2 regions of the Streptomyces sp. NPDC002845 genome follow, and region 1 is predicted to be linked to the other one. Evidence: riboswitches for the same ligand, from Rfam matches in the RefSeq annotation. Region 1 holds a riboswitch; the other holds the start of a gene.

The links. A riboswitch is a leader RNA that binds a small molecule or an ion and turns the genes downstream of it on or off. The one in region 1 is predicted to bind ZMP and ZTP.
Region 2: another riboswitch for ZMP and ZTP. It lies ahead of ACWD3C_RS25845 (bifunctional 5,10-methylenetetrahydrofolate dehydrogenase/5,10-methenyltetrahydrofolate cyclohydrolase); the one in region 1 lies ahead of ACWD3C_RS00705 (glycine hydroxymethyltransferase).

Annotation. Positions count from the first base shown of each region.
Region 1 covers NZ_JBSFUU010000001.1:173,006-176,398, forward strand. Annotated here, with positions in the region: gene ACWD3C_RS00695 (hypothetical protein) at 1-197, shown strand, start outside; gene ACWD3C_RS00700 (glutathionylspermidine synthase family protein) at 215-1,399, shown strand; ZMP/ZTP riboswitch at 1,556-1,646, shown strand; gene ACWD3C_RS00705 (glycine hydroxymethyltransferase) at 1,681-3,129, shown strand; gene ACWD3C_RS00710 (hypothetical protein) at 3,247-3,393, opposite strand, start outside.
Region 2 covers NZ_JBSFUU010000036.1:98,666-102,058, reverse strand. Annotated here, with positions in the region: gene ACWD3C_RS25850 (glycosyltransferase) at 1-570, opposite strand, end outside; gene ACWD3C_RS25845 (bifunctional 5,10-methylenetetrahydrofolate dehydrogenase/5,10-methenyltetrahydrofolate cyclohydrolase) at 727-1,575, opposite strand; ZMP/ZTP riboswitch at 1,599-1,686, opposite strand; gene ACWD3C_RS25840 (nuclear transport factor 2 family protein) at 1,770-2,135, opposite strand; gene ACWD3C_RS25835 (hypothetical protein) at 2,298-2,594, shown strand; gene ACWD3C_RS25830 (ABC transporter ATP-binding protein) at 2,683-3,393, opposite strand, start outside.

The DNA.
Region 1 (3,393 bases):
CCAAGAACTGCACGTCCGGCTCCTCCTCGACATCGGCCGGCAAGAACCGCAGGACCGGCAGCCGCACCGGCACGGTCGACGCCGACTGGTACTACGACGCCGATGTCACCGGCCGCTGGGCCGACTACGGCACCTTCAGCCGCAGCGAGGCCGTCGACCGCGACGGCTTCGGCTGCTCGGGCTCCGGCGGCGGCTGAGCGGGAGGGAGGCCGTCGTGGAACGCCGCACCATCGACCCCCGCCCCGGCTGGCAGCAGACCGTCGAGGAACAGGGGCTCATCTACCCCCTGACCCGTTATCCGGACGGCTCCCTGCGCCCGTACTGGGACGAGAGCGCGTACTACGTCTTCACGCTCCCCGAGATCGAGGCGCTGGAGGCGACCGTCGAGGAACTGCACACGATGTGCCTGGCCGCGGCCGCGCACATCGTGGAGAAGGACCGCCTCGCGGACCTCGGCATCACCGACCCGCGCCTCGCCGGCCTGGTCACCGAGGCCTGGCACCGCCGCAGTGAACTCCCCTCCGTCTACGGCCGGTTCGATCTGCGGTACGACGGCACGGGCCCCGCCAAGCTGCTGGAATACAACGCCGACACCCCCACCTCGCTCGTGGAGGCGGCCAGCCCCCAGTGGTTCTGGATGGAGGAGCGCTTCCCGGGCGCCGACCAGTGGAACTCCCTCCACGAACGCCTCGTCGACGCCTGGAAGAAGCAGGCGGCCCTCCTCCCTCCCGGCAGCCCGCTCTACTTCGCGCACTCCGCCGGCGACGAACTCGGCGAGGACCTGATGACGGTCGCCTATCTGAAGGAGACCGCCGAACAGGCCGGTCTCGACACCGACTGGATCTCCATGGAGGACATCGGCTGGGACCGCCTCTCCGGCCGCTTCGTCGACAGGAAGCTCCGCTTCATCCGGGGCATCTTCAAGCTGTACCCGTGGGAGTGGCTCACCACCGACCGCTTCGCCCCGCACGTCCTCGCCACCCTCGACAACGGCGGCGGCACGGGGACGACGATGTGGATCGAGCCCGCCTGGAAGATGCTGCTGAGCAACAAGGCCCTGCTGGCGATCCTCTGGGAGCTCTACCCGGGCCACCCGAACCTCCTCCCCGCCCACCTCGACGGACCACGCGAACTGGCCTCCGGCCCGGGGTATGTCGCCAAGCCCCTCCTCGGCCGTGAGGGCGCGGGCGTGACCGTCCACGAACCTGGCGCCGACCCCGTCGTACGGGAAGAGCCCTGCTGCTACCAGGCGTTGGCCCCCCTCCCGTCCTTCGACGGCAACCGCGTCGTCCTCGGCGCCTGGGTCGTCGAGAACGAGTCGGCGGGCCTCGGGATCAGGGAGTCGGCGGGGCTGGTCACGGACGAGTACGCGCGTTTCCTGCCGCACCTGATCCAGTGATGATCCCGTGATCCAGCGATCCCGTGATCCAGCGATCCATTGCCTCGGCCTCCTGCCGTCTTCCTGTCGTCTTTCTGCTGTCTTCCTGCCCTCCTCCGGTCATCGCTCGCATGGTGGACGCGGGCATACCGCCCATCGGCTCGCCCGGTAGGCTGACCAGCGGGCCGTGACTGGCGCGCTGGGATGGGACCGACCATCGGGGAGCGGCTCGGAACGCGAATGTGTGCCGTGCGCCTGGGCCGAACCGTGAACGCTGAACGCCACGCCGTCCGGAGGCCGACTTGTCCGAGCAGCACCTCTCCACCGAATCCACCGCCTTCCGTAGCGCCCTCGATGTGATCCGGGCCGTGGAGCCGCGGGTCGCCGATGCCATCGGGCAGGAGGTTGCCGACCAGCGCGAGATGCTCAAGCTGATCGCCTCCGAGAACTACGCCTCCCCGGCCACGCTCCTGGCCATGGGGAACTGGTTCAGCGACAAGTACGCCGAGGGCACCATCGGCCGCCGCTTCTATGCCGGCTGCCGCAATGTCGACACCGTCGAGTCCCTGGCCGCCGAGCACGCCCGTGAACTCTTCGGCGCCCGCCACGCCTATGTCCAGCCGCACTCCGGCATCGACGCCAACCTCGTCGCCTTCTGGGCCGTCCTCGCGGACCGGGTCGAGGCCCCGGCCCTGGCGAAGGCCGGCGTCCGCAACGTCAACGACCTGTCCGAGGCCGACTGGGCCGAGCTGCGCCGGGCCTTCGGCAACCAGCGCATGCTCGGCATGTCCCTGGACGCCGGCGGCCACCTCACCCATGGCTTCCGCCCGAACATCTCCGGCAAGATGTTCGACCAGCGCTCCTATGGCACCGATCCCGCCACCGGCCTGATCGACTACGAGGCGCTGCGAGCCTCGGCCCGCGAGTTCAAGCCGCTGATCATCGTGGCCGGATACTCCGCCTACCCCCGTCTGGTGAACTTCCGGATCATGCGGGAGATCGCCGACGAGGTCGGGGCGACGCTGATGGTGGACATGGCCCACTTCGCGGGCCTGGTCGCGGGCAAGGTGCTCACCGGTGACTTCGATCCCGTTCCGCACGCCCAGATCGTGACGACCACGACCCACAAGTCGCTGCGCGGCCCGCGCGGAGGCATGGTGCTGTGCGACGACTCGCTCAAGGATCAGGTCGACCGGGGCTGCCCGATGGTCCTCGGCGGCCCGCTCCCGCACGTCATGGCCGCCAAGGCGGTCGCCCTTGCCGAGGCCCGCCGCCCCGAGTTCCGCGACTACGCCCAGGCCGTCGTCGACAACGCCCGCGCCCTGGCCGAGGGGCTGATGCGCCGGGGCGCCACCCTCGTGACCGGCGGTACCGACAACCACCTGAACCTGATCGACGTGGCCTCCTCCTACGGGCTCACCGGCCGCCAGGCCGAGTCCGCTCTGCTGGAGTCGGGCATTGTCACCAACCGCAACGCCATTCCCGCCGACCCGAACGGTGCCTGGTACACCTCCGGTATCCGTATCGGGACCCCGGCCCTGACCACGCGTGGCCTGGGCACCGGCGAGATGGACGAGGTCGCGGGCCTGATCGACCGCGTCCTCGCCATCACCGAACCCGGCACGACCAGCAAGGGTGCCCCGTCCAAGGCCCAGCACATCCTGGAGCCGAAGGTCGCCGACGAGATCTCCCGTCGCGCGACCGACCTTGTGGCTGGCTTTCCGCTGTATCCGGAGGTTGACCTGGGCTGAGGTCGACCTGGGCTGAGACCGGGTGCCGGGGGGCGGTGGCTGGTGTCCGGTGCGGTCTCTGGCGACTGGCCCGGTGTCGGTGGGCGGTGTCCTCTCCGTGTTCCGGTTCCGGGCGGCTCAGACGTCGAGCAGCTCCTGTCGTGGTTCCCGCGGCGGCCCAGGCTGGTGCCGGGTCGCCGCGCGGCGTATCAGCAGGGTGCCGCACGAGCCGAGGGCTACGCCGAAGGCGAGCGCGGGCGGTATCCCCCACCACCAGTCGGTTCC
Region 2 (3,393 bases), on a different contig from region 1:
CCTGCGCGCGGCACCGGGGCCGGTGCGGGGCAGACCGAACCGGGTCCGCACGTCCCGTACCGTCTCGGTGAAGACACGCTCGATGGCCAGCTCCACCGCGTGCCCGGCCATCCGGTTCACCGCCGGTCCAAAGGAGCGGGCCCCGGTCATCGGAGGCGCGAACTCCCGTGTGGGAGCGATCGGTTGCAGATACGCGCCCACGCTCGGCAGGGACAGCCCCTCGGCGACGGCGTGGCCGATCGGCGCGAGGGAACCGGACACCAGCAGTACGTCACTGGCGCGGGCGGCGGCCACCAGATCGTCGGTCATCCGCCCGGCGATCCGACGGGCCATCTCCACCACGCGGATCAGCTTCCCGGCCCCGGTCGTACTGCGATGCAGGCCCCGCCCGCGCGGCGACTCCAGCTCCGCCCGCGGGTCCACGGGCAGCGGATGGAACCGCAGGCCCGAGTCCTCCACCAGCGGTTCGAAGCACCCGTGCGTCACCAGGGTGACGTCATGCCCGGCCCGCACCAGCCCGTGTCCCAGACCGGTGAACGGGGCCACATCGCCCCGGGACCCGGCCGTCATGATCGCTACGCGCACGCGGGCCAGTATGGCGGTGGTGGGGCGCCGGGTCTCCGCGCAACAGGAGATGTGTCCGAAAGGGACTGCCGCGCTTCCGAAACAGTCATCCGTCCGATCGAAGACGGCAGCCCCGCCGTCATGGGCTGACCACGCCCCCCTTCACAGTCCCAGCTGTCGTTCGGCGCCGGTGACGGTCTGCTCCAGCAGCGTGGCGATCGTCATCGGGCCGACACCGCCCGGGACAGGGGTGATCAGCCGGGCCCGGGTGACCGCGGAGTCGAAGTGGACGTCGCCGACGTTGCCCGGGTTGTAGCCGGCGTCGACGACGACCGCTCCGGGCTTGATGTCCTCGCCCCGGATGAGCTCGGGCCTGCCCACGGCCGCGACCACGATGTCCGCCTCCCGCACGACCGACGCCAGCCCCTCGGTCCGCGAGTGGCAGTACGTCACCGTGGCGTCCCGGCCGAGCAGCAGCATCCCGACCGGCTTGCCGAGGATCGCACTGCGCCCCACGACCACGGCCCGCTTCCCCGCCGGGTCCACGTCGTAGGCGTCGAGCAGCCGCATGATCCCGCCCGGCGTGCACGACACGAACCCCGGCAGCCCGAAGCTCATCGCCGAGTACGAGCCGAGGGTGACCCCGTCGACGTCCTTCTCCGGCGTGATCGCCTCGAACGCGGCCCGCTCGTCGATGTGCGGCCCCATCGGGTGCTGCAGGAGGATGCCGTGCACCGCGGGGTCCCCGGACAGCGCGGTCAGCGTGTCCACGAGTTCGGCCGTCGTGGTGCCGGCGGGCAGCGCCACGTGCCGCGAGGCGATGCCCGCCCTGTGGGAGCGGTTCCGCTTCATCCGGACGTAGGTGACGGAGGCGGGGTCCTCACCGACGAGCACCGTCGCCAGGCACGGTGCCACCCCCGTGCGCTCCGCGATGCCGGCCGCGCGCTTGGCGGTCTCCTCCACGATTCGCCGTGCGAGACCGGTGCCGTCCATGAGCCGGGCCTGGGACATGAGCTCCTCCTGAGCGTCGTCGCGACAATCGCCCAGGCGCGCGGCAGAAGACCCGTCCGTGGGGCCGCTCCCCGGTGGTACTCCACCTCAGCGCCAGTCACGGCCCGCGGGCAACGGTAACGCATGACCTCCCGAGAGAGGTCCAGGTCGGTCGGGATCCGACCTGGACCCTCAGCCGGTGTTCGCCTGCCCGTCTACTCGTCCCACGCCTGGAGCAGGGTGTGATCGACGATCTTGCCGTCGCGCAACGACATCATCGAACTCGCGAGGACCTTCGTGCCGTCGGGGTACTCGCAGGCCTCGGTGAAGGCGACGTGGTCGCCCTGGACGACGCACTGCTCCAGCTTGTGGGTCATGTCGCGGCCGTAGACATCGCTCAGCAGTTCGCGGATCTCGTTGCGCCCGTGCAGGACCTTCGGGTGGCTGGGCTGGGATTCGCGGTCCACGAGGCGCATTTCCGCGTCGTCCGCGTAGAGCGACAGCAGAGTCGACGCGTCGTGTTGTTCGATGCCTCGGCGCAGTGTTTCGGTGTCGAAGGCGGGTTGTGCGGCGGTGCCCATGATGACCTCCTTCGAAGCCGCGGCCCGGCGGAGGTGCTGGCCGCGAAGGGCTTCTCCATCGAGGCTCCCCTGCCACGCCGGTCACGGCAAGCGCAGCCGGAGCCGTGCGCCTCACGGGTGAGCGGGCGTGACCGTCCGGGGGCCCGGCGCGTTGCTGAAAGCATGATCTCAACACGACGTATCGTCGCCGCCGTCGGTCTCGCCGTCGGTATGACCGGCCTCGCCGCGCCCATGGCGAACGCGGCCGACACCGCGGACGCGGACAAGGTGAACCCGGTCGCGATGCTCGACTCGCTCACCGTCAGCGACATCCCCGAGGAGCACAAGGCCGCCATCCCGCGCCCGTCCAGCCAGCTCGCCAACCTCAACCAGCTGAACGAGGTTCACCGGCTCAACGAACTGCACCAGGTCACCGACCTGGCCGCGCCGCTCATGGGGCTGGTGCCCGACGTCGAGTAGCGATCGAGTCGCTTCCGCCGAGAGCCCCGTTCAGCGCGCAGTGCGCCGAACGGGGCTCTCGGCGTCGTCCGTTGAGTACCCAGCTCTCTCAGGCCGTGGCGAGGAACTGCGTGGCGGCCAGTTCGGCGTAGAGCGGGTCGGCGGCCACCAGTTCGCGATGGGTGCCGACCGCGCGGACCCGGCCCGCGTCCATGACGACGATACGGTCGGCCATCGTCACGGTGGACAGCCGGTGGGCCACGACCAGGACCGTCGTCGTACGGGCGACATCGGCGACCGTGTCGCGCAGCGCGGCCTCGTTCACCGCGTCCAGCTGCGAGGTCGCCTCGTCGAGGAGCAGCAGGCGGGGGCGGCGCAGCAGGGCGCGGGCGATGGCGACACGCTGGCGTTCGCCGCCGGAGAGCTTGGTGCCGCGGTGGCCGACCAGGGTGTCGAGGCCCTGGGGGAGCTTGGCGATCAGGCCGTCGAGGCGGGTCGTCTTCAGGACGCGGGTGAGGTCGGTGCCGTCGGCCTCGGGGTTGCCCAGCAGCAGGTTGTCGCGCAGGGAACCCGACAGGACCGGCGCGTCCTGCTCCACATAGCCGATCGCGGACCGCAGCCGGGGCAGCTCCCACTCGGCGAGGTCGCGGCCGTCGAGGGTGATGACGCCCGCCTCGGGGTCGTAGAACCGCTCGATGAGGGAGAAGACGGTGGTCTTGCCCGCGCCGGACGGGCCCACGAACGCGGTCATGCCGCGCGCCGGTACCGCGAAGGTCACACCGTGGTGGACGTACGGCAGGTCGTCGGCGTACCGGAAGCG